Regions from separate parts of the Humibacter sp. genome, predicted to be linked through region 2. Evidence: predicted binding sites of a transcription regulator. Region 2 holds the regulator's gene; the other holds the start of a gene.

Region 1 (11,907 bases), on a different contig from region 2:
TTCCGTGCCTGACGTGCGCCCGACGGTGGTCGCAGCACCGATGTAGTAGCGGCCGTCCTTCTGCTTGTGCACGCCGACGTGGTCGCCGGGGCCGGTGGCCCGCTGCGGGGCGGGACCGTCGGGCAGCGGGTAGCCGAGGTACTCGGTCTCCAGCACCTGCCTGAACCGTTCGGGACCCCAGTCAGCGAGCAGGAACTTGAGGCGCGCCTTGTTGCGCAACCGGCGATATCCGTAGTCCCGGAAGATGCCGGTGACGCCCTCCCAGACCTCCGGCACCCGCTCCTCGGAGACGAACGCGCCGAGCCGTTCGGCGAACCGTGGCGTCGCCGCAAGGGCACCGCCGACCCAGAGGTCGAAGCCGGGACCGAGTTCGGGGTGCACGACACCGACGAACGAGACGTCGTTGATCTCGTGGGCGACGTCGAGACTCGGATGCCCGGTGATCGCGGTCTTGTACTTGCGCGGCAGGTTCGAGTACCGGGGGTCTCCGATGTAGCGCTCGCTGAGCACGCGGAGCGCGTCGGTCGGGTCGATGATCTCGTCTGCCGCGATACCGGCAACGGGACTGCCGAGCATGGTGCGCGGTACGTCGCCGCACGCCTCGGTGGTGCGCATGCCGACCTCTTCGAGTCGGCGCCAGATCTCGGGCACGCTCTCGATCTCGACCCAGTGCAGCTGCACGTTCTGCCGATCGCTGATGTCGGCCGTGTTCCGCGCGTGGTCGCGGGAGAGCTCGCCGATCGTGCGCACCTGCTCGGTGGTCAGCACACCACCGTCGGTGCGGATGCGCATCATGAAGTAGCGATCTTCGAGCTCCTCGGGCTCGAGCGTCGCCGTCTTCCCGCCGTCGATGCCCTGCCGGCGCTGGGTATAGAGGCCCCACCACCGGAACCTGCCGTGCAGGTCGGTGGACTCGATGCTGTCGAACCCGTTCTTCGCGTAGATCGTCTCGATGCGCTCCCGCACGTTGAGTCCGTCGTCAGCGCGCTTGAGCACCTCGGTCGGGTTCAGTGGTTCTGATCCGTCGACCTTCCACTGCCCGTTCGGGGTGCCGGCCCGCGGCGGGCGTACCCGGCGCGCCGGTCGTGATTCCACTGACGTCATGCTCACCTCGCTGGAGTCGGTCCGGCGACGGTTGCGCACGATGACGGCGCACAGGATGACGGTGCTGGATGTCCGGACCGGCGTTCACGCTACGTGCGGCCTGAGCGGAGTGCGACCGTCGCCGCAACAGCGGTACACGCAGCGTCATAGTTCGTGACGTGCTTGCGCAGGAGCGGCATTGCTCATATGAGCATCCGGGTCTGTGCAGGCTGTTCGGGAGTTCAGGCTGTTCGCGAGCTCAGGCTGTTCGGGAGCTCAGACGAGTGCCGCGGCGCGGTCCAGCACGATGTCGATCAGCTCTTGAGGTGTCGACTCCGGTGTGAGCAGCGGTGCGGCCACGAGGTCCGCTCCCGCCTGCTGTGCGAGGTCGGCGAAATATCCGGGGGCAAGGAGGTAGGTGGCGACCGCGACCGGTACCTCCGGATTCCGGTCGCGCGCGGAGGCGACGGCCTCGGCCAGGGGAGGCTGCACGGCGGAGATGAACCCGACGTCGACGGAGCTCTCCAGCACGTCGGCGAGCATCGCGCCCGTGCGCAGGCAATCGGCGACGGCTCGTTCGTCACTGGAGCCGGCAGCGGCGAGCACCACGGATGTGCCCGGCGCATATCCTGCTTCGCGAAGACGGCGGGCGAGCACGTCGACCAACCGGTCGTCGGGCCCAAGTGCCGGAGCGACGGTCGCCGGCAGTGCTGCCCGATCGGCGCTTTCGGCGAGGTCGACGTACACGTGATACCCGGCCGAGAGCAGCAGCGGCACGATGACGGCTCGATCGGCGGTGTCCGCGACGCTGGCGAGCGCTGAGTCGACGTCTGGCTGCTCCACGTCGACGTGGCATTCGATCACCGGAACGTCGAGCGATGCCGCGACGCGGTCCACGAGCATCCGTACCGCGGTTCGTCCGGCAAGGGAGGAGGTGCCGTGCGATGCGGCGAGGACTGCGGTGTGCACCGGTGGCTATACCTCCCAGGGAAGCGGCTCGTCGTGGGCGACCGGGTCGAGCGGGATGACGATCACCGGGTGATGCTGTCGGTGAGCGAGGTGCACGGCGACCGATCCGTTGAAGAACTCGTGCGCCGTCGTCCGCAGCCCGCGTTTGCGGGTGCCGACGACGATGGCCAGGGCGTTCACCTCGTGCGCCAGCCTAGCCAGTTCGTGAGCCGGGTCTCCGGCCAGTGCTCGCAGGCTCCACCGGATGTCGGAATTCGCCAGGAGCGCCGTGACGTGTTCCGCCAGTCTCGGGTCGAACTCCTCCGTCACGGAGTCGGCCGAATCCGGATCGATGGGGAACGCGGACACCGTGCCGTCGGCGTTGCGCTTCGCCGTGTATCTCGTGGTGTCGACGTTCGCCAGAACGAGTTCGGCGCTCAGCATCCGAGCGAAGCGAATTGCCTCGATCAGCACGGTGTCGGACGCCGCATCGCCGGACTCGTTCGCCATGACGCCTACGACGAGCACGTGTTCTCGTGCGGAAGGTTGTTCTCGTGCAGCAGGTTCGGACATCCTCGACCGCCTCTCCCACGTCTTCAGAATGCGCCGCCAGCCGGATGCCGGCAATAGGGTTGCGCGGCCGGAGTACACGCTCCGAGAGCGCACTCGGGTAAGTGTGCCTCACGTGCGCGCGACCAGAGCCGCAGGCGGTGGGGCCGCCGTTCGTCCGCTGGCCGTCATGCAGCGTCGGAGTGTCCGGCGTCGATGATGGAGCCATGCCGCCGACTTCGAACGGAGTTCGATGGGGACGCGTTCCGGATCCACCGAAGCCGGCGGAATCAGCAGGTACCTCGTTCCGCCGGGTGACGTATCGCGTTCGATCTTCCATCCCTTGTTGTGAAGCAGAAGATGATGGAACTTGCATAGCAGAACGCCGTCGGCGACATCAGTACGCCCGTGATCTTTGGACCACGTGTTGTTGTGATGCGCCTCGCACGCCCATGCTGGGCTCTCGCACTCGGGCCAGAAGCATCCGCCGTCGCGCGCCCGAAGGGCCGTCCGCTGCTTTGCGGAGAAGAGTCGCTGTTCCCGGCCGAGATCGAGCGGATTCCCGCAACTGTCGACGATCAACGCCTGGGAGCCCGCGTCGCACAGACGAGCTTCCACGACGCCCAACGGGATCGCGTCGTCGCTTCCCTCGAGGTGCCCGATGCCATCGGCGATGCCGGATGGTGACTCGTCGTCGCGCGTGACCAATACACGCACCGCAGGACGATGAGTGCGGAATGTCGTAGATTCATCGCACTCGGCGCCGCATCGCAGCACCTCGAGCATGGTGTCGAACGCGAGCTGCTCGTTCGTGCGCGGGTCGTCCAGGAGCTTGTCCGCCTGGGCTCGCTCCTCCGCAGAGATGAATCGCGGGCCGCCGCGACGTGGACTGAGCGCAACGTCCAACACCTGTGTGGCGAAAACTCCCGAATCGTCGTCGAAGACGACGTAAGCGGTCAACTGACCCTCGTTGTTCCGGCGCATGATCCACGACCGGTTGTCGTAACGCCTCTGCCAACGTTCCTCGACGCCCGCCGGGTCGATCTCGTCGCGCAGCCGTCGCGCGGTGCGGAAGAGCTCATCGACGTGCATGGTTCGAGCCTCGTCGAGCATCTCTACGGCCGCTGCACGGAGCGTTTCCGAATCGCACGTCGGGCTCGGGCCGCCGAGGCCCCGGACGATCGCGTCGCCCGAGGCGGGAGCGATGACACCCGCCCCGACGGCCGAGGTCACCGGATGATTCCACGGCAGGGCGGCCGATGCCTTCGGTGCATCACCGCCCTCTCCGCCAGCACCGGCGACAGCGCCGGAGTCATCACCAGTCGGGGAGTCGTCGCTTCGGCTCGTGGCGCCACCGGGTGCCATGAGCAGCAGTTGCTCTGCCGCGTCGGCCTCTCCCATCGCCCCACCGAGGCGAACCTGTCGCGCGGCCTCACCCCGGCTGGAGCCGGTGATCGACTGAACGAAGCCGACGGCATTGCGATGCCCATTCCGCTGCGCGAGACCTGCCTGCCCCTGAGACCGTTCGGAGCGCTTGGCGGCGACTCCCGCGGCCACCGTGATGATCGTGTCGAACTCCGCGCGACCTCGTGCCGCGTCCGACATCAGCCGTGAAAGCGCGTCGTCATCGAGTGCTGTGATCTGCTGCACAAGCGATGGCACCTCACCCTGGTGCTGGTCTGGGCTCGCTAACGGTGGAAGCAGGTTCGCGGCAGAGCGCTGCAGAACGGAACACGCGCATTGCGTGGCTTCTTCGAGGCGCTCGACCGTTGAGGACATGCGTCCATACTATCTCGATTAATCGAACATAACAACGAGTGTTGATGGATTCAGAACGCGCTACTTGTGGACGGAGAGTCATAAGATCCGGACAGTGTGGGCTATTAATCGAAGATAAGTACGAATATGATTGAAGTGTTCAACATCCAACCCATCACCCGAGCAACGTGCACAGCGCCGCCTCGGGCGCGCCCTTCAGTGACAGCAGCTCCCCGTCGCGATACCGATCGAGTACCCGTGGATCGATGTAGCTCGCTCGGGCCACGGCAGGGGTGTTTCCGAGGGCTTCCGCTGCGGCGTTGACGGCGGCGCGGGCTGCGGCGTCCCGTTCGCGCTTCGTGCGCTGCGGGCCGACCTCGGCGAGGGCCGAAGCCGCGACGATCGTGCCGCGCAGGGTGCGGAAGTCCTTGGCGGTGGCATCCACTCCGGTGCGCAGACGGATGTAGTCGTTGACCTCTCCGGTGGTGAGCGCGTGCCAGCCGGAGGTGCGCCAGGCGATCGCCCTGCCCGTGGGGCGGCGCGCCCGGATGACGTCGCCGAGAAAGCGGGCGAGTTCGGCGTCCACCACCCGCGATTCGAATCGCTGACCGCTCTTGGAGGGGAAGTGCAGCGCGATCTCGTCGTCCTGCACGACCACGTCGCGGCACTGCAGCGTGGTGAGGCCGCGGCTGCCGTAGCGGCGCAGGTACTCCTCGCTGCCGATGCGGAGCGACACGCGGTCGATCACCCGGAACGCGGCGGCCAGCGCACGTTCATGGCCGAACCCCTCGCGCTTCAGGTCGCGAGTGACTGCGCGGCGCGCGGCAGGGAGCGCGCGGGCGAGCAGGAGGGCGCGGTCGAACTTGGCGGCATCGCGCTGCTTGCGCCAGTCCTCGTGGTAGAGGTACTGACGGCGTCCCGCATCGTCGGTGCCGACGGCTTGGATGTGTCCGCGCTCGTCCGTGCTGATCCACACCTCCTGCCACGCCGGTGGGATCGCGAGCGCGAGGATGCGGTCCAACTGGTGCCGATCGGTGAGGTGGCGTCCTCTGGCATCCACGAATCGAGGCGGGTCCGCGTTCACGCGATGGATGCCCGGCCCGTTCGGATCGCTCCGCTTCAGCCGCGCGCGCCGCACGACGGCGGCCGTGTCGGCGGTGGAGGCGACGGCGGATGCCCGATCGGCGCTGTCGTGCATTGCCTGATCCTCCGCCGTCATGCGGGCGATGTTAATCGGGTCGGGATGGCGCGTGGAGACGTTGACAGCGCAGGCTGTTACGTTCGAGGGGAAGCGCCGGCGATGGCGCGATGGCGCGCCGGGCGAGGCGCGACGGATGACGCGAAAGGCCGCATCGATGCTGTACTCAGGCAAGAGCCCCGCCGACAAGCGAGCGGATCTGCGGGCCGCGCTCGCTACCGGCAGGCTTCTGCGCTTCCCCGGTGCGTTCAACCCCCTCAGCGCGCGCCTCATCGAGCGCAAGGGCTTCGACGGCGTCTACATCTCCGGCGCGGTGCTCGCCGCCGATCTCGGGCTCCCCGACATCGGCCTGACGACGCTCACCGAGGTGGCCGGTCGCGCGAGGCAGATCGCGCGCATGACGGATCTGCCCGCCCTGGTCGACGCGGACACCGGTTTCGGGGAGCCGATGAACGTCGCACGCACCGTGCAGGAGCTGGAGGATGCCGGCCTCGCCGGCCTGCACATCGAAGACCAGGTGAACCCCAAGCGGTGCGGTCACCTCGATGGCAAGCAGGTGGTGGACGAGCAGACGGCATTGCAACGCATCCGAGCGGCGGTGGATGCCCGCAGGGACCCGAACTTCCTCGTCATGGCGCGAACGGACATCCGTGCGGTCGACGGCCTCCAGGCCGCGATCGACCGGGCGAAAGCCCTGGTGGATGCAGGTGCAGACGCGATCTTCCCCGAAGCGATGACGACGTTGGAGGAGTTCGCCGCCGTCCGCGCCGCGGTCGACGTGCCGTTGCTCGCGAACATGACGGAGTTCGGCAAGAGCGAGCTGTTCACGGTGCAGCAGCTCGCCGACGTGGGCATGAACCTCGTGATCTGGCCGGTGTCACTGCTGCGCCTGGCGATGGGTGCCGCCGTGCGCGGCCTCGACGAGCTGAACGAGAACGGGTCGCTCACCGGCAAGCTCGGCGACATGCAGCACCGTTCCGAGCTGTACGACCTGATCGACTACGAGGGCTACAACCGCTTCGACTCATCGGTCTTCGACTTCACGCTCTGAGCTTCGACCTGCCGATCGGCTTTGGTCGTGCCATGGTGGAGGTGAGCGCCTGCGGCCCGTCACGAAGCGGACCCCAGGCACATGTGAATCCCCGGGCGGTGCATCCCCAGAAGGGACTGCGCGAACCCTTCAGCAGGCAAGGAGGCCGGCATGCATGACCATCGGACGTTCCCGAATCGAAGCGCGGAGGTGATCGCGCCGTGATTGACAAGGTGGTCGGTTCTGCGGCCGAGGCGGTCGCCGACATTCCGAGTGGCGCGAGCCTGGCGGTCGGCGGGTTCGGGTTGTGCGGCATCCCGATGGTGCTGATCAACGCACTCCTGGAGTCCGGCGTCGACGAGTTGAGCGTCGTGTCGAACAACTGCGGCGTGGATGACTGGGGTCTCGGCGTACTGCTCGCCGCGCACCGCATCCGCAAGATGACGTCGTCGTATGTGGGCGAGAACAAGGAGTTCGAGCGACAGTTCCTGTCCGGCGAGCTCGAGCTGGAGCTGACACCGCAGGGAACGCTGGCCGAGAAGCTGCGGGCGGGCGGTTCAGGGATCGCCGCGTTCTTCACGCAGACCGGCGTCGGCACCCAGGTGGCGGAGGGCGGTCTGCCTCGCCGATATCACCAGGACGGGAGTGTCGCGGTGGCGTCGCCGGTGAAGCCCGTGCAGTCCTTCACCGTGAACGGTGTGGAGAAGGAGTTCGTGCTCGAGGAGGCGATCACCACGGACTTCTCGCTGGTGCACGCGAAGCTGGCAGACCGGCACGGGAACCTGGTGTTCCACGAGTCCGCCCGCAACTTCTCCCCGCTGGCGGCGATGGCCGGTCGGGTCTGCGCCGCGCAGGTGGAGCAGGTGGTGGATGCCGGCGCCATCGACCCCGATATGGTGCACCTTCCAGGCATCTACGTCGACCGGGTCGTGGTCGTCGGTCCGGATGTCGAGAAGCGCGTTGAGCGACGCACGGTGCGGAAGGCGGCCTGAGCATGGGGCTGAGCAGGGAGCAGATGGCCGCCCGCGCGGCACTGGAGCTGCCGGATGGCGCGTACGTGAATCTGGGGATCGGGTTGCCCACCCTGGTGCCGAACTACGTGCCCGAGGGCGTGACGGTGGTGTTGCAGTCCGAGAACGGCATCCTCGGCGTGGGACCGTATCCCACGGAGGAGAACGTGGACCCGGATCTGATCAACGCCGGCAAGGAGACCGTGACGTTGAACCCGGGTGCGGCGTTCTTCGACTCGGGTCTGAGCTTCGGGATGATCCGTGGCGGCAAGATCGACGCCGCGATCCTGGGCGCGATGCAGGTGTCGGTCACGGGCGACCTGGCGAACTGGATGATTCCCGGCAAGATGGTCAAGGGCCCCGGCGGCGCGATGGACCTGGTGCACGGGGCCCGCAAGGTGATCGTGCTGATGGAGCACGTGGCGAAGGACGGCTCCCCGAAGATCGTCAACCAGTGCACGCTGCCCTTGACCGGCAAGGGCGTGGTGGACCGGATCATCACCGACCTCGCCGTCATCGACGTCACCGACAGCGGACTCGTGCTCCGAGAACTCGCCCCCGACGTCACCGTCGAGCAGGTCACCGCCGCTATCGAACCACCGCTGCAGATCGCGGTGTGACGACGGCGTCAGCTGGCGCGGGTTTCGACGAGTTCAAGTGGTGAGCCGACGACGAAGGGCGAAGCCGAGCACGCTTCCGAACACGAGGTGCGCGGCGAACATGGTGCCGACCCGGCGCCGGTCGTCGCGGTGAGCGGGCGGAAGGATGCCCATGAGCGGCAGCCATCCTTCGTAGCCGACCAGCCAGACGAGCGCGCCGTAACCCGTGCCGGTCGTCACTCCTTGCATGATGCGGGGCAGCGCGACCCCGTACCCGATCGAAGCGGCGGTCCCGTCGCCGAAGTGAGCGACGGCGGCGAGCACGCGGTTCTCGCGCTCCGGAATGTCGGGCAGGAACGCATCCACGATGAGCTGCGGCGGCTGGCGGTCGATGGTCTTCACCTTGTACGCGATGCCGAGCACGGCGCTCATCGCGGCCGTCGCGGCGAGCCCCGCGCCGATGCCCCTTGCGACGTTCGCCAGAACGGTGTTGTTCATGAGGCCATCTCCGGGTGCAGAACGACCTTGATGCAGCCGTCCTTCTTGTCGCGGAACGTCTCGTACAGCTCCGGCGCATCCTCCAGCGGCGCGTCGTGGGTCACGAGGTCCTCCGTCCCCAACGGGTCTTCAGGGTCTTCGACGAGCGGAAGGATGTCGTCCCGCCAGGTCTGCACGTTGCCCTGGCCCATGCGCAGCTCGACCTGTTTGTCGAAGAGCTGCATGAGCGGCAGCGGGTCGGCTGCACCCGCGTAGACGCCGCCGAGCGACAGGGTCCCGCCGCGCCGGACGGCGTCTATCGCCAATCTCAGTGCGGCGAGCCGGTCCACTCCGGTGGTCGTCATGAGCCTCTTGGCGAGTGCGTCGGGGAGGATCCCCGCCGCCGACTGTGCGAGCGACGCTGCCGGACTCCCGTGTGCCTCCATGCCGACCGCGTCGACGACGGCATCCGGGCCGCGCCCGTCTGTGGCCTCGCGAAGCCAGTCCGCGACATCCTCGCTTAGGTCGAAGGTGTCGATGCCGTGCCGCTCGGCCATGGCTCGGCGCTCCGGCACCGGCTCGACCGCGACGACGCGGTGGCCCCGGAGCCGGGCGATGCGTGAGACGAACTGGCCGACGGGTCCGAGGCCGATGACGCCGAGCACGCCGTCTGGCGGAAGGCCCGCGTACTCGACCGCCTGCCACGCCGTGGGAAGGATGTCGCTGAGGAACAGGTACCGTACGTCGGGCAACTCGTTCCCCACCTTCAGTGCGTTGTAGTCGGCCAGCTGCACGCGCATCCGCTCCGCCTGTCCACCGGGAACGGAGCCATACAGCTCGGTGTACCCGTAGAGGCTGGCGCCTGTTCCGTGCTCGTGGTTCTGCGTGGTCTCGCACTGGCTCGTGAGTCCCCTGACGCACATGAAGCAGTCCCCGCACGCGATGACGAACGGCACGACGATCCGGTCCCCGACGGCGACGCGGTGCACGTCGGATCCGACCTCCTCGACGATCCCCATCGGCTCGTGTCCGAGCACGTCGCCGGGGGAGAGGAACGGCCCGAGCACATCGAAGAGGTGCAGATCGGAACCGCAGATCGCGGTCGAGGTGACGCGCACGATGGCATCCGTCGGTGCCTCGATGATCGGATCGGGTACGTCGACGACCTCGACTCGCTTCGTGGACTGCCAGGTGAGAGCTCGCATCCTCCATCGCTACGCCCCGGCCGACGCGTGCAGAACGGGTCGCCAGCGGGTTGCGATCGTGATATGCGCGCAACCCCTTGATGCCCCTCGGCGCTCGCGGGAGCCTTGCGCCGATCGCGAGGGGAAGGATGCGGCATGCGCGACGAGAGGAACATCGAGCGGCAGACCTCGTACAGCCCGTCGAGCGAGCGAGAGACGGAGGTGCGCCAGCACGAGTCGCCGAAGGGCGACGAGGCGCTGAACGACCCGGACATCGACAAGTCCGCCGTGAAGGCGGGGCCTGGCGAGGGCGGTCCGGACGACGCCGGCGACGTCGAAGCACCACCTGACGAGGTCGGCGACATCGACGACGTGATGCGCCGAGGGGAACGCGGCCTGCACGACGGAAGCGAGGGCTGACCGAAAAGCCTGAGGCAGACATCCACTGGCTCGGAATGCGGTACCAGGCTGCCGCGCGGCGTGCGCTGGCCCGTCGCAGTGTGATGTGCTTCTGACATGCCCTACGATCCGCGCCCTGGCATCCTGTACGTCGAGGATGACCGCGAGATCGCGGGCATGGTCATCGAGGTGCTATCCGAGACGTACGACGTCGACCATGTCACCGACGGCGAGACGGCACTGCGACACGCGTTGCTGGAGAACTACGACGCCCTTGTCGTCGATCGGAGGCTCCCGGGGTCCGATGGGGTCGACCTCGTGCGCGCGGTGCGGAAGGCGCAGATCACCACGCCGATCCTGCTGCTGACGGCCCTGGATGCCACGCGGGATCGCGTCGAGGGCCTGGATGCCGGCGCCAACGACTACCTCGTCAAGCCGTTCGACTTCGACGAGCTTCTGGCGCGGCTGCGAGCACTCCGGCGCGGATTCCGCGCGGAGGGACAGCGACGTTACGTGGCGGACTGGCTGTACGTGCCCGACTCGCAGGCCATGTACTCGCAGGGCGGCTCGCGCGTCGCGTTGACCACCACCGAGAACGCCCTGCTGAAGCTGCTCACCGACAGTCCGGAGCACGTGTTCACCCGTGAGGAGATCCTCGCATCCGTCTTTCCGGGCGGCGAGAGTCCCGGTTCCGTCGACACGTACGTGCACTTCATCAGGCGCAAGACGGCGAGAGAGGTCATCGAGACCGTTCGAGCGCGCGGATACCGGGCCGGTTCGACATGAGCGACGATCAACGGCGCGCACGGAGAGCCTCGCTCTCCGTGGGGCTCTTCGTCGGCGTCGCCTCCGCGGTGATCATCGCGGCGGGCGTCGGCATCCTGCTCGCGGTCATCCTCGCCACCGGCCGGCACGAGGGCGGCCCGGGCGCTCCGGGTGGCCCACCGGATGGGCGACGCTTCGTGGGCGACAGCTTCGTCGTCGACGTGGACCGCGTGCTGCCCTGGGTGATCGGCCTCGGCATCGTCGGAGTCGCACTGCTCGCCGTCGTCGGCTGGCTGGCCGCACGCCGCGCCTCGCGGCCACTGTCGGATGCCCTGACCCTGCAACGACATTTCGTCGCCGACGCGAGCCACGAGCTGCGCACGCCGCTGACGGCCCTGAGCAGTCGCATCCAGCTGCTGCAACGCCGCCACGACCGCGGACAGCCGATCGATGAAACCCTGGTGGAACTGCGCCGCGACGTCGGCGCCATGACGGCGCTCCTCACCGATCTGCTGCTCACCGCTGAGGGGGCAGCCGTCGCGCCCGAACGACCGGTGCTCGTGGCGGACGCCGTCCGGCAGGCGATCGACGCGATGGAGCCCTTGGCTGAGGATGCCGATGTGCGGCTCGCCGCCGACATCGAATCGGATGTCGCGGTGGAGGTCCCTGCGACGACGATCGCCCGGGTGGTCATCGCCCTGATCGACAATGCGGTGCAGCACGCGCCCGCGCAGACCGCCGTGACCGTGCAGGTCGGGAGGCAGGACGCGTTCGCGACTGTGCGGGTTCGGGACGAGGGCGGCGGTATCCGGGGCATCGACCCTGACCGCGTGTTCGACAGGTTCGCCCGCTCCGGCGAGACGGGCAGACGGCGCGGCTTCGGCATCGGCCTCGCCCTCGTTCGGCA
Region 2 (11,907 bases):
TGTCGACGTGGATGACCGCATGGCCGAGTTCGCCCGGTCGCGCGGCTTCGAGGTCGAGGTGGCGAGGTTCGAGGAGTGGGACGCGGCGGCCCGCGACTTCGACCTCGTGATCGCCGGGCAGACCTGGCACTGGATCGAGCCCGTCGCCGGAGCAGCCAAGGCGGCGGGCATCCTGCGGCGCGGCGGACGGCTCGCGGTGTTCTGGAACGTGATGCAGTTTCCGCCGGAGCTCGGGGCCGCATTCGACGCCGCCCTCGCACGCCGGCTGCCCGGGACGCCGTTCGCACGGGGCATCTCGGCGGGACTGAACGGATACGAGTCGCAGCTGGACAAGGCGAGTGCGGGCATCCGCGAGTCCGGAGCGTTCGGCGACGTCGACCGGTGGCGGTTCGACTGGCGCCGGGAGTACAGCCGAGACGAATGGCTGGACGGGCTGCCGACCTCTGGCGGCTTCAACCGGCTGCCCGCGGACCGGCTCGAGCCGCTCCTCGACGAGATCGGCCGGGCGATCGACGACGTCGGCGGGTCGTTCACCATGGACTACGCCGCCATGGTGGTCACCGCGCTGCGCAACGCCTGAGCGCGCCCGCTCGTCAGGATCGCTGCGCGAACGCCGACTCGTACAGGCACACCGAAGCCGCCGTCGCCAGGTTCATCGACTCCGCGTGTCCGTAGATGGGCACCGTGATGACGCGATCCACGAGGGCGACCGCGTCATCGGAGAGCCCGTGCGCCTCGTTGCCGAACACCCACGCCGTCGGCTCGGCGAGTTCGCCGCTCACGCGTGCGACGAGAAGGTCGTCGCCTGCCATATCGGCCGCCAGCACCCGAAGACCCGCCGCCTTGGCGCGCGTGAGCACGCCCTCGATCGTGGCACCGACAGCGACGGGCACATGGAAGATCGAACCCGTCGTGGAGCGGACGACCTTCGGGTTGTAGAGGTCGACGGTGTGACCGGAGAACACGACGGCGTCCGCTCCCGCCGAGTCCGCTGCACGGATGATCGTGCCCGCGTTCCCGGGGTCGCGCACCTCCTCGAGCACCGCGATGAGCCGGGGCGACGCGTCGAAGACCGCGTCGAGCGACACCGGGAACTGTCGGCACACCGCGACGAACCCCTGCGGCGTGACGGTGTCGGCCATCGCGTCGAGCACGTGCTCTGCGACCAGCTCGGTGCGCACCTCCGCCTCCCGTGCAAGGGCGACGACATCATCATGCTTGCGCAGCGCATGCTCCGTGACGAACAGCTCGACAACGAGGTCCGGACGCCACGCGAGCGCCTCCCGCGCCGCCTGGGGACCCTCCAGCAAGAAGGTCCCTGTGTCGGCACGCGCCGACTTCTTCGCGAGCTTGGCGACGGCACGGACCCTTGGGGACCGAGGGTTGTCGAGCACGCGCTCAGCCTAGCTGGTGACTGGGTTCGCTTCGCGGCAGCGGCGGACGTCACTTTCCGGGGACATGCCCGAGCCGCGCTTCGCGCGGCTCCCGCCAGACCCGATGCCAGCCCCCGGAAAGTGACGTCCGTCGCTGCCGCGCGTTTCAGAGGCGTCGCACGTGCTCTTTGGGTATGAGAAATGCGGAACGGCCCGGCTCCTGAAGGAGCCGGGCCGTGCTGTGTTGTTTTAGGCGGCGTTGGGGGCCGACGTGTCGGCGGGGAGCGCCTTCTTGGCGGTCTCGACCAGGGCCGCGAAGGTCGCGGGCTCGTTCACGGCCAACTCGGCCAGGATGCGACGGTCCACCTCGACACCGGCCAGGTTCAGGCCCTGGATGAACCGGTTGTAGGTGAGGCCGTTCTGACGGCTCGCGGCGTTGATGCGCTGGATCCACAGACGACGGAAGTCTCCCTTGCGGGCACGACGGTCACGGTAGCTGTAGACCAGCGAGTGGGTGACCTGCTCCTTGGCCTTGCGGTAGAGGCGCGACCGCTGGCCGCGGTAGCCCTCGGCGCGCTCGAGGATGACCCGACGCTTCTTGTGGGCGTTGACGGCCCTCTTCACTCTTGCCATTGTTCGTAATTCCTTTACGCGTCGTGTCGGCTTACTTGCCGAGGAGCTTCTTGGCGACCTTGGCGTCGACGTTCGGAAGCACCTGATCCTGGTTCAGACGGCGCGTACGACGGCTCGTCTTGAGCTCCAGGTGGTGGCGCATGCCGGCCTGCTGCTTCATCACCTTGCCGCTGCCGGTGAGCTTGAAACGCTTCTTGGCCCCGGAGTGGGTCTTCTGCTTGGGCATTATTTCTCCTCATCGGTGGCGGATTCGGTCTCCGCCTCGGTGGCCGTCTCGCCGGATCGTTGCTGCTGGGAGCGCGCCCGGTTGGCGGCACGTTGTGCGTTGGCCTCGGCCTTGGCCTCTGACTTGTTCTTCAAGGGGCCGATGACCATGACCATGTTGCGACCGTCGATGGTCGGGGTCGATTCCACGGAACCGAACTCCGCGACATCCTCGGCGAATCGCTGCAGCAAGCGCACGCCCTGCTCGGGTCGGGACTGCTCACGCCCGCGGAACAGGATCATGGCCTTGACCTTGTCGCCGGACTTGAGGAATCCCTCGGCGCGCTTGCGCTTCGTCTCGTAGTCGTGTTTGTCGATCTTGAGGCGGAACCGCACCTCTTTCAGCACGGTGTTCGCCTGGTTGCGCCTGGCCTCTTTGGCCTTCTGCGCAGCCTCGTACTTGAACTTGCCGTAATCCATGATCTTGGCCACGGGAGGCTTCGAGTTCGGAGCCACCTCGACGAGGTCCATGTCTGCTTCCTGCGCGAGACGGATGGCGACCTCGATCTTGACGACGCCGATCTGCTCTCCGCCTGGGCCGACGAGGCGGACCTCTGGCACGCGGATACGGTCATTGGTACGGGGATCGCTGATGCGTGTCTCCTCTGATCGAACATTGCTGTGAACGGCACCTGCGGCGGCGCCGTAGGTGGTCGGCAGAGGTCTCACACACGTGCGATCCGTGCTCGCGCACGGCCGCGCATCCCGCACCCTTTTCGTCAGCCTCAACGACTTTCGTCGCGTGAAGCGGAGTGCGTAACGACCCGGTAACCTGATGAAGCGGTCATCGCGGGTGGGAGAGTCTCCACTTTTCCTCTCGGGGCATCATGCTCCGAAAGCCCGACACAGCTTAGCAGACGCCCGGGTCACAAGCCGAATCGGCCGCCACGCTCACACCCGTCGATTCGCCGCGGAGGCCTCATGTCCGATCAGCACGTCCACCGATTCGACTCAGGCGACGACGTGCTGCAGGCCGAAGCCGCAGCACTCGCTGAGGCCACACGGGACATCGCGGATGTGCCGGCCGTCGAAGTGATCACGACCACTGCTGTGCACCTGATGAGCGCTGCGGCCGTGAAGTGCGGACTGGCGGATGACCCGGATGCTCAGACGGATCTGGACGAGGCTCGCAAACTCATCGACGCTCTGGCCGGTCTGGTCACGGCCAGCGCGCAGCACATCGGCGACCAGCACGCGCGCAGCCTGCGCGACGGGCTACGCAGTCTGCAGCTCGCGTTCCGCGAGGCATCCGTCATCCCGGATGCACCGGGCTCGGGACCCGGCGAGAAGTACACCGGCCCCGTGAACTGAGCCGCGCTACCGTCAGGCGACTGAGCGCAGGCGAAGCGTCATCGAGTCGACGCGATCGGCGATGAGCGCGGACGCGGCCCAAGCGGAGGTGACGCGCGCCACGACGGCATCCAGCGCACCCCGGTCGAGGCCGGGACGCAGTGCGAGGACCACCTCGACCTCCGGGCCGTGCAGGCGGGCGGTCGGGTCTCCGGCCGAGAGGTTCACCGCCTGTACCGCTTGCTCGTTCAGGGATGCCTGCGTGAACGCGACGAGCACGGCATCGTCCTGCCACGGCGGCGTCCACGGCTCCCCCGTGGCCAGTGCCTTCACGGCGGGGCGACGGAGCACGAACTCGGTGGGAGTCGTCGGGTCGATCACCACGAGCTCCGTCTGCTCGCTCGCCGCAGCCAGCGCGACCCGGGGGCCCGCGGCAGGGACCGGGCGCGCCAGCGTGTTCCAGGCCGACATGGTCCGCACCGAGGAGAAGGCGGGCAGCACGGCTCGGCCATCCGGTGCCCGCACGGTGGCGATGGACAGCTCCTGCGTCTTGTCGACGAGGTGTCCGTCCGGGGTCTCCCCGACCTCGCCCGCGTGAGCGAGAAGAGGCACGAGCAGGCGCGCAGCGCGGACCGCCTCGACGACGGCCGTCTCGCCGGCGGTCCCTTGCGCGAACCCGGTCAGAGCGGCGAGCAGACCAGGATCCGCCGAACCGTCATCCGTCGACGCAGGGCCCTGGTCGAAGGAGCGCCCCTCCCAGGGCAGGCCGGCCGAGTCCGCTCGGTCCGTCGAGCCGAAGAGGTGGCGGGAGCGCTCAGCGTCCGGCAACGTCCAGCGCCTCCGGGAGCGTGAAAGCGCCGGAGTAGAGCGCCTTGCCGATGATCGCGCCCTCCACACCGAGTGGCACGAGCTCGCGGAGGGCGATGATGTCGTCGAGGCTGGAGACGCCGCCCGACGCGACCACCGGACGGTCGGTGCGCTCCGTGACCTGGCGCAGCAGCTCGAGGTTGGGGCCGCGCAGGGTGCCGTCCTTCGTGACGTCCGTGACGACATAGCGGGCGCATCCTGCGTCTTCGAGCTGTGCGAGCACCTCCCACAGGTCGCCGCCGTCCTGCGTCCAGCCGCGTGCGGCGAGAGTCGTTCCGCGAACGTCGAGGCCGACGGCGATCGCCTCGCCATATCGCGAGATCACATCGGATGCCCACTGCGGGTTCTCCAGCGCCGCCGTGCCGAGGTTCACACGCCTCGCGCCGAGCTCGAGCGCGTGCTCCAGCGATGCGTCGTCACGAATGCCGCCGGAAAGCTCGATCTTCACGTCGCGTCTGGATCGCATCACGGCCTTGAGCACGTCCCGGTTGTGGCCGCGGCCGAACGCCGCGTCGAGGTCGACCAGGTGGATCCACTCGGCGCCCTGCTCGACCCACTCCTGCGCGGCGTCGACCGGATCGCCGTAGCTGGTCTCACTTCCCGCCTCGCCCTGCGTCAGGCGCACCGCCTTGCCGTCGGCGATGTCGACAGCGGGGAGGAGAACGAGTTCGGGGGTGTCGCTGATGGGGCTCATGAAGTGGCTGTGCTCTTTCGGTGACGATGACGGAAGGCGGTCGGATGCCGTGAGTCAGGCGGCCAGTACGGGCAGGCTCCGCACCCAGTTGCTCAAGAGTCGCATGCCGGCCTGACCCGACTTCTCCGGGTGGAACTGGGTGGCCGACAGGGGGCCGTTCTCGATGGCGGCGAGGAATCGGCTGCCGTGGTCGGCCCAGGTGAGCTTCGCGGCGGCGAACGGGCCCGACGGCTCTAGCTCCCAGCGCTGGGCAGCGTAGGAGTGCACGAAGTAGAAGCGCTCGTCGCGCACGCCGTCGAAGAGCACGGAGTCGGCGGGAGCATCCACAGTGTTCCAGCCCATGTGAGGCAGAACGTCGGACTCCAACCGCTCGACGGTCCCGGGCCACTCGCCGAGACCCTCCGCATCGTGACCGTGCTCGACGCCGTGCTCGAACAGCACCTGCATGCCCACGCAGATGCCGAGCACTGGACGTCCGCCGGCCAGGCGCCGGTCGATGATCTCGGCGCCGTGCACCGCCTTCAGCTGATCGACGACCGCCTTGAAGGCGCCGACGCCCGGTACCACCAGCCCGTCGGCATCCATCGCGGCCTGCCGGTCACTGGTCAGCGTCACGTGTGCCCCGACGGCCTCGAGCGCCTTGGCCGCCGAGTGAACGTTGCCGGAGCCGTAGTCGAGCACGACGACGGAGGGACCTCCGCCCGCATTCGTCACAACGCGCCCTTGGTCGACGGGATGCCCTGCACGAGCGGGTCGAGCGCCTTCGCCTGCCGGAACGCGCGCGCGAACGCCTTGAACTCCGCCTCAGCGATGTGGTGCGGGTCGCGGCCCGACAGCACGCGAACGTGCACCGTCAGTGCGGCGTTGAACGCGATGGCCTCGAAGACGTGCCGCACCATCGACCCGGTGAAGTGGCCGCCGATCAGGTGGTGCTCGAAGCCGTCCGGCTCGCCCGTGTGCACCAGATAAGGACGGCCCGAGACGTCGACGACCGCCTGCACGAGTGCCTCGTCGAGCGGTACGGTGGCGTCGCCGTAGCGGGAGATGCCGGACTTGTCGCCAAGGGCATCCCTGATCGCGAGACCGAGCACGATTCCGACGTCTTCTACCGTGTGGTGCACGTCGATCTCGATGTCGCCCTTCGCTCGCACCGTCAGATCGGTGAGCGAGTGCTTGGCGAACGCGGTGAGCAGGTGATCGTAGAACGGTACCGTGGTGTGCACGCTACTGCTGCCCGTGCCGTCCAGATCGAGCGACAGCTCGATGCTCGACTCGCTGGTCTCGCGGCGGATGCTCGCGGTGCGGCTGGTCATGCCGTCAAGCCTAATTGAGCGAGGTAGCCGCACTCGCCGACGCCCGGGCAGCGGGTGCGGCAGCCAACTCGGCCATGGCGTCGAGGAAGACGCTGGTTTCGGCCTCCGTACCGGCACTCACACGCAGGTGGTGCGGTATGCCGACATCGCGCACGAGGATTCCCCGCTCCTTGAGGGCGAGGAATGTCGCGTGAGGATCGTCGACGCCGCCGAACAGCACGAAGTTGCTGCCGGAGTCGTGCACGACGAATCCCAGTTCCGCGAGCCGGGATGCGATCCGGTCTCGTTGCCGCACGATGTCGTGCACCGTTGCGAGCATCTCGTCGGAGTGCCGCAACGCCGCTACCGCCGCGGCCTGTGTGAGCACGGACAGGTGGTAGGGCAGCCGCACGAGCCGAAGCGCGTCGGCGACGGCCGGGTCAGCGGCGAGGTAGCCGAGCCGTACACCGGCGAACGCGAACGCCTTGCTCATCGTGCGGGAGACGATGAGCCGCTCGCGTCCGGGGAGAAGCGTCAGCGCACTGGGTGCGTCCCGTGGCATGAACTCCTCGTACGCCTCGTCGACGACCACCACGCCGTCGGTGGCGTCATAGACGGCTTCGACGACATCCAGCCCCAGCGGGGTGCCGGTGGGGTTGTTCGGCGCGCACAGGATGACGACATCCGGACGGTGCTCCTGGACCGCGGCGGCCGCGTGGTCCGGCGCCACCGTGAAGTCCGGTGCTCGATCGGCGGCGATCCACGCCGTTCCCGTCCCGGAGGCGAGCAGCGGGTACATCGAGTAGGTCGGGGCGAACCCGAGAGCGCTGCGCCCGGGGCCGCCGAACGCCTGCAGGATCTGCTGGAGCACCTCGTTGGAACCGTTCGCCGCCCAGATGTTCGAGGCGTCGAGGCCGTGCCCCAGGTAACGGGCCAGCGCCTCGCGTAGCTCGAGGAACTCCCGGTCCGGATAGCGGTTCGCGCCCTTCAGCGCAGCTCCGACGGACTCCAGGATGTCCGCGACGACGTCATCCGGGATCGGATGCGTGTTCTCGTTGACGTTCAGCGCCACGGGCACGGGCGCCTGCGGCGCGCCGTACGGGGACTTGCCGCGCAGGTCATCGCGGAGAGGGAGGTCGGAGAACGAGATCACCCGTCAATGCTAGGGCGGCCGCTCACCGGTTCGAGCCGTCGAACTCATGCGGGATGGCGAGCTGCTCCCCCGCCTGCACCATGCTCGACGAGAGTCCGTTCAGATCGACGAATGCGGCGACCACGTCGCGCGGATCGCTGTGCGGAGCCACACGCTGCGCGATGCTCCACAGCGACTCGCCCGGCTGCACCGTCAGATGGTGGAACGACGCGGCAGATGACTCGATGCCCGCCATGGCGCCGCTGCTGGCCAGCAGAGCGCCGCCACCCACCAGGACCGGCAGCACGATCAGCGCTGACAGTACGACACGGCCCCGACGAGTGAGGCGGGTGCGCACGTGTGCCGAACGGCTCCGCGTCGAGTGCGCGAGTGCGATGGTCGTCATGACCGTCTCCCTTCAGTGTCGAACCCGTGTTCCGAATCTATCTTCGATCTTCTCCGATTTCAACGGTATGTTCGGATCTGTGCCGGTCGAGTTATCAACACGCTCGAACAGAATCGCCGATCCGGAGCGAAACCCGGATAGAGTTTCGATCATCAGGAACTACACCACGCACCACTGACATTCGATTGAGGCTTGGTGACGGATGCTCGCATCCATCACCAAGGCGATTGGGAATGGCGAGCGGCGGAGCCGCGAGCACACTCGCCAACGAGAGAGGAGAGCACGTTGACCGACGTCGATGACGCACAGCAAGGAGCCGCCGTCTCAGGCGCCCGGAGCGGCCGCGCCGCCACGGAGAAGCCGCGCACGCGACGACGGAAGAGCCTGAGCGACAAGCAGCGCGCGATCCTCGAGGTGATCCAGCGCTCGGTCAGTCAGCGGGGGTATCCGCCGAGCATGCGCGAGATCGGCGATGCGGTCGGTCTCGCATCGCTTTCCAGCGTGGCGCATCAGCTGGGTCAGCTCGAGCTCAGCGGGTACCTGCGTCGCGACCCCAACCGTCCCCGGGCGCTCGAGGTGCTGATCGATCTGCCGGAGAGCACGGGCCGCGCCGAGGCGGCGACGGACTTCGAGACCTCGATTCCCGTCGGCGACGCCACCATGGTCCCCATGGTGGGCCGCATCGCCGCGGGTGTCCCGATCACGGCCGAGCAGCAGGTCGAGGAGGTGTTCCCTCTGCCCCGACAGCTCGTCGGCAACGGCGAGCTGTTCATGCTGAAGGTGCAGGGCGAGTCGATGATCGACGCGGCGATCTGCGACGGCGACTGGGTCGTCGTGCGGCAGCAGAAGACGGCTGAGAACGGAGACATCGTCGCGGCGATGCTCGACGGAGAGGCGACCGTCAAGGTGTTCCGCCAGCGCGACGGCCACACCTGGCTGCTGCCGCGCAACTCGGCGTACGAACCGATCCTCGGCGACTTCGCCGATGTGGTCGGCAAGGTAGTCGCCGTGCTGCGAGCGGTCTGACCATCGCCCATGGGCGATGCGACGCTTGCGTCGATCCGGATCGAGCATCACTTCGATGCCGCTCAGGAGAAGGTGTGGCGCGCCTGGACCGATCCGGACGTCGTGCGGAGATGGTGGGGCTCGCAGCCCGACGGCGTCGTGACGTCGGCGCACCTCGAGGTGCGCGAGGGCGGCCGGTTCGAGATCTCGTTCCAGGACCCGGACGGAGACGCGCACACCAGCAGTGGTGAATACCTGCGCGTCGAGCCCATGGTCGCGCTCGAGTTCACCTGGGGCTGGCGGAGCGAACCGGGCGTCGTGTCACGCGTGACCGTCGGGTTCGAGCCGCGCGAGAAGGGCACGGCGATGCGATTCGTGCACGGCGAACTGCGCGGTGCTTCCAAGCACGACTACGCCCAGGGCTGGCGTCGCACGTTCGCGAAGCTCGACCGGGTGCTCGCGGCGGATGCCCAGTGCTGATAACAGCCACAGGCATCCGCCGTACCGAGCTACGCCGGCTGCTTCTCGCGAACCGCCTGCGTGGCCTCGATGATGTTCTTCAGCGAGGCCACGGTCTCGTCGTACCCGCGCGTCTTCAGCCCACAGTCGGGGTTCACCCACACCTGCCGCTCCGGGATGCCGCCCAGTGCCTTCTCGAGGAGTTCTGTGACCTCAGCCACCGATGGCACGCGCGGCGAGTGGATGTCGTACACACCGGGTCCGATTCCGTGGTCGAATCCGCTGGCCTTGATGTCGTCGACCACCTCCATGCGGCTGCGCGCGGCCTCGATGCTGGTCACGTCGGCGTCCAGGTTGCGGATCGCATCGATCACGACGCCGAACTCCGAGTAGCACAGGTGCGTGTGGATCTGCGTCGCATCGCCGACCCCGCTCGTGGCGAGACGGAACGAGCCGACCGACCAGTGGAGGTAGTCCGGCTGGTCCTTCTTCTTGAGCGGCAGGAGCTCGCGCAGCGCAGGCTCGTCGACCTGCACGATGCGGATGCCCGCCGTCTCGAGGTCGGCGATCTCGTCGCGGAGCGCGAGCGCCACCTGCCTCGCCGTGTCTCCGAGCGGCTGATCGTCGCGCACGAACGACCACGCGAGGATCGTGACCGGACCGGTGAGCATCCCCTTCACCGGCTTCTCCGTGAGCGACTGCGTGAAGGTTGACCACTCCACCGTGATCGGCTTCGGGCGCGACACGTCACCCCAGAGGATCGACGGCCTCGTGCACCGGCTTCCGTATGACTGCACCCAGCCGTTCTGCGTCACGGCGAAGCCGTCGAGGTTCTCCGCGAAGTACTGCACCATGTCGTTGCGCTCCGGCTCGCCGTGCACGATGACGTCGATGCCGATCTCCTCCTGGAGTTCGACGACGCGCTTGATCTCGGCCTGCATGAGCCCGAGGTACTCCGCCTCGGTGATGACGCCCTTCGCGAACTGGGCACGGGCCCGACGGATGTCACCGGTCTGCGGGAACGAGCCGATCGTGGTCGTCGGCAGCAGCGGGAGGCCGAGTGCGGCGTCCTGGGCGGCCAGGCGGGCGGCGTAGTCGCCGCGCCGGAAGTCGGCGTCGGTGAGCACCTCGGCGCGAGCGCGCACCGCTCCGTCGCGCACCCCGGGCGCACCGAGCCGGTCGGCGAGGGCTGCGGATGCCTGCGCCAGCTCCTCCTGGATCGCCTCGTGTCCGTCTTCCAGGCCACGTGCCAGCGTGGCGACCTGCCCGACCTTCTGGTCGGCGAACGCGAGCCAGGACTTCAGCCGAGCATCCAGCGCCGTCTCGTCGTCGACATCGTGCGGCACGTGCAGGAGCGAGGTCGAGGTGGATGCAGCGAGGTTGGGCGACAGCGCCAGCAGCGACTCGAGCGCGCCGAACGCGGCCTCGAGGTCGCCGCGCCAGACGTTGTGGCCATCGATCACGCCGCCGACTACGGTCTTGCCGCGCAGGGCGGCCTTGGTGCCGGCATCCAGCCCGGAGGGGATGCTGCCGCGCACGAGGTCCAGCGAGATCGCCTCGACGTTCGTGGCGGCGAGCACGGGAAGGGCGTCGTCGAGGCTGCCGTACGGCGCCGCCACGAACAGGCTCGGCCGGTCGGACGCGCCGCCCAGCGTCTCGTATGCACTGCGCGCGGCCTGGAGCACGTCGGCTCGGGCGTCGTCAAGGCTCTCGCTCACGAGGGCGGGCTCGTCCAGCTGGACCCACTCGGCGCCTGCTGCCTTCAGCTCGGAGAGAAGCCGGGCGTACACCGGGAGCAGATCCGCGAGGCGCGACAGCGGCCGGAAGCCCTCCGGAGAGCCCTCGGCCGGCTTGCTGAGCGCCAGGAACGTGACGGGTCCCACGATGACCGGACGAGTGAGGTATCCATCGGCGTTGGCCTCCTCGAACTCACGAACGAGCCGATCGGATGCCAGCCTGAACCGCGTGTCAGGGCCGATCTCGGGCACCAGGTAGTGATAGTTCGAGTCGAACCACTTGGTCATCTCCAGCGGGGCATCCTCGCCTGCGCCACGGGCGATCGTGAAGTAGCCGGCGAGGTCGACGCGGCCTTCAGCATCCTGCAGCCCGGCGAACCGCGTGGGAACGGCGCCGAGGGTGACCGCGGCGTCGAGTACCTGGTCGTAGTAGCTGAAGGTCTCGGGGATCGCGGAGTCGCTCTTGCCGAGTCCGAGCTGCGCCAGCCGAGCACGAGTCGCACGACGCAGCTCGGCGGCCGTCGTCTCGAGTTCGTCCGCGGTGATCATGCCCGCCCAGAACGCCTCGACGGCCTTCTTGAGCTCGCGGCGACGGCCGATGCGCGGGTATCCGACGATCGTGCCGGTCGGGAAGGTGGAGGAGGTCATGCGTTTTCCTTCTGTTTGCTGGCCTGCTGGAGTGGTGTGGTCGTTGTCGGGGCTGTTTCGACGCTCGCCTGGACGGCGGAATCCTCTTCGAGCGCCGAGGAGTCGATC

The links. The regulator LexA, encoded in region 2, represses DNA repair genes until DNA is damaged. The targets are predictions, from matches to a motif close to TCGAACANNTGTTCGA.
Region 1: ACTHNC_RS10925 (DUF222 domain-containing protein) is a predicted target of LexA. The motif match lies at 4,468-4,483, and genes of this name have one in related genera.

Annotation. Positions count from the first base shown of each region.
Region 1 covers NZ_JBQCIE010000092.1:209,485-221,391, reverse strand. Annotated here, with positions in the region: gene ACTHNC_RS10940 (nitrite/sulfite reductase) at 1-1,104, opposite strand, end outside; gene ACTHNC_RS10935 (sirohydrochlorin chelatase) at 1,360-2,052, opposite strand; gene ACTHNC_RS10930 (universal stress protein) at 2,059-2,604, opposite strand; gene ACTHNC_RS10925 (DUF222 domain-containing protein) at 2,713-4,359, opposite strand; gene ACTHNC_RS10920 (DNA topoisomerase IB) at 4,514-5,557, opposite strand; gene prpB (methylisocitrate lyase) at 5,694-6,587, shown strand; gene ACTHNC_RS10910 (CoA transferase subunit A) at 6,788-7,558, shown strand; gene ACTHNC_RS10905 (CoA transferase subunit B) at 7,561-8,196, shown strand; gene ACTHNC_RS10900 (DUF6789 family protein) at 8,230-8,673, opposite strand; gene ACTHNC_RS10895 (alcohol dehydrogenase catalytic domain-containing protein) at 8,670-9,857, opposite strand; gene ACTHNC_RS10890 (hypothetical protein) at 9,993-10,256, shown strand; gene ACTHNC_RS10885 (response regulator transcription factor) at 10,353-11,021, shown strand; gene ACTHNC_RS10880 (sensor histidine kinase) at 11,060-11,907, shown strand, end outside.
Region 2 covers NZ_JBQCIE010000138.1:15,382-27,288, forward strand. Annotated here, with positions in the region: gene ACTHNC_RS18135 (class I SAM-dependent methyltransferase) at 1-580, shown strand, start outside; gene ACTHNC_RS18140 (TrmH family RNA methyltransferase) at 594-1,394, opposite strand; gene rplT (50S ribosomal protein L20) at 1,623-2,006, opposite strand; gene rpmI (50S ribosomal protein L35) at 2,038-2,232, opposite strand; gene infC (translation initiation factor IF-3) at 2,232-2,831, opposite strand; gene ACTHNC_RS18160 (DUF1844 domain-containing protein) at 3,192-3,581, shown strand; gene ACTHNC_RS18165 (SseB family protein) at 3,594-4,388, opposite strand; gene priA (bifunctional 1-(5-phosphoribosyl)-5-((5-phosphoribosylamino)methylideneamino)imidazole-4-carboxamide isomerase/phosphoribosylanthranilate isomerase PriA) at 4,375-5,121, opposite strand; gene hisH (imidazole glycerol phosphate synthase subunit HisH) at 5,176-5,835, opposite strand; gene hisB (imidazoleglycerol-phosphate dehydratase HisB) at 5,832-6,434, opposite strand; gene ACTHNC_RS18185 (histidinol-phosphate transaminase) at 6,445-7,566, opposite strand; gene ACTHNC_RS18190 (LysM peptidoglycan-binding domain-containing protein) at 7,589-7,951, opposite strand; gene lexA (transcriptional repressor LexA) at 8,336-8,977, shown strand; gene ACTHNC_RS18200 (SRPBCC family protein) at 8,987-9,436, shown strand; gene metE (5-methyltetrahydropteroyltriglutamate--homocysteine S-methyltransferase) at 9,466-11,799, opposite strand; gene ACTHNC_RS18210 (methylenetetrahydrofolate reductase) at 11,796-11,907, opposite strand, start outside.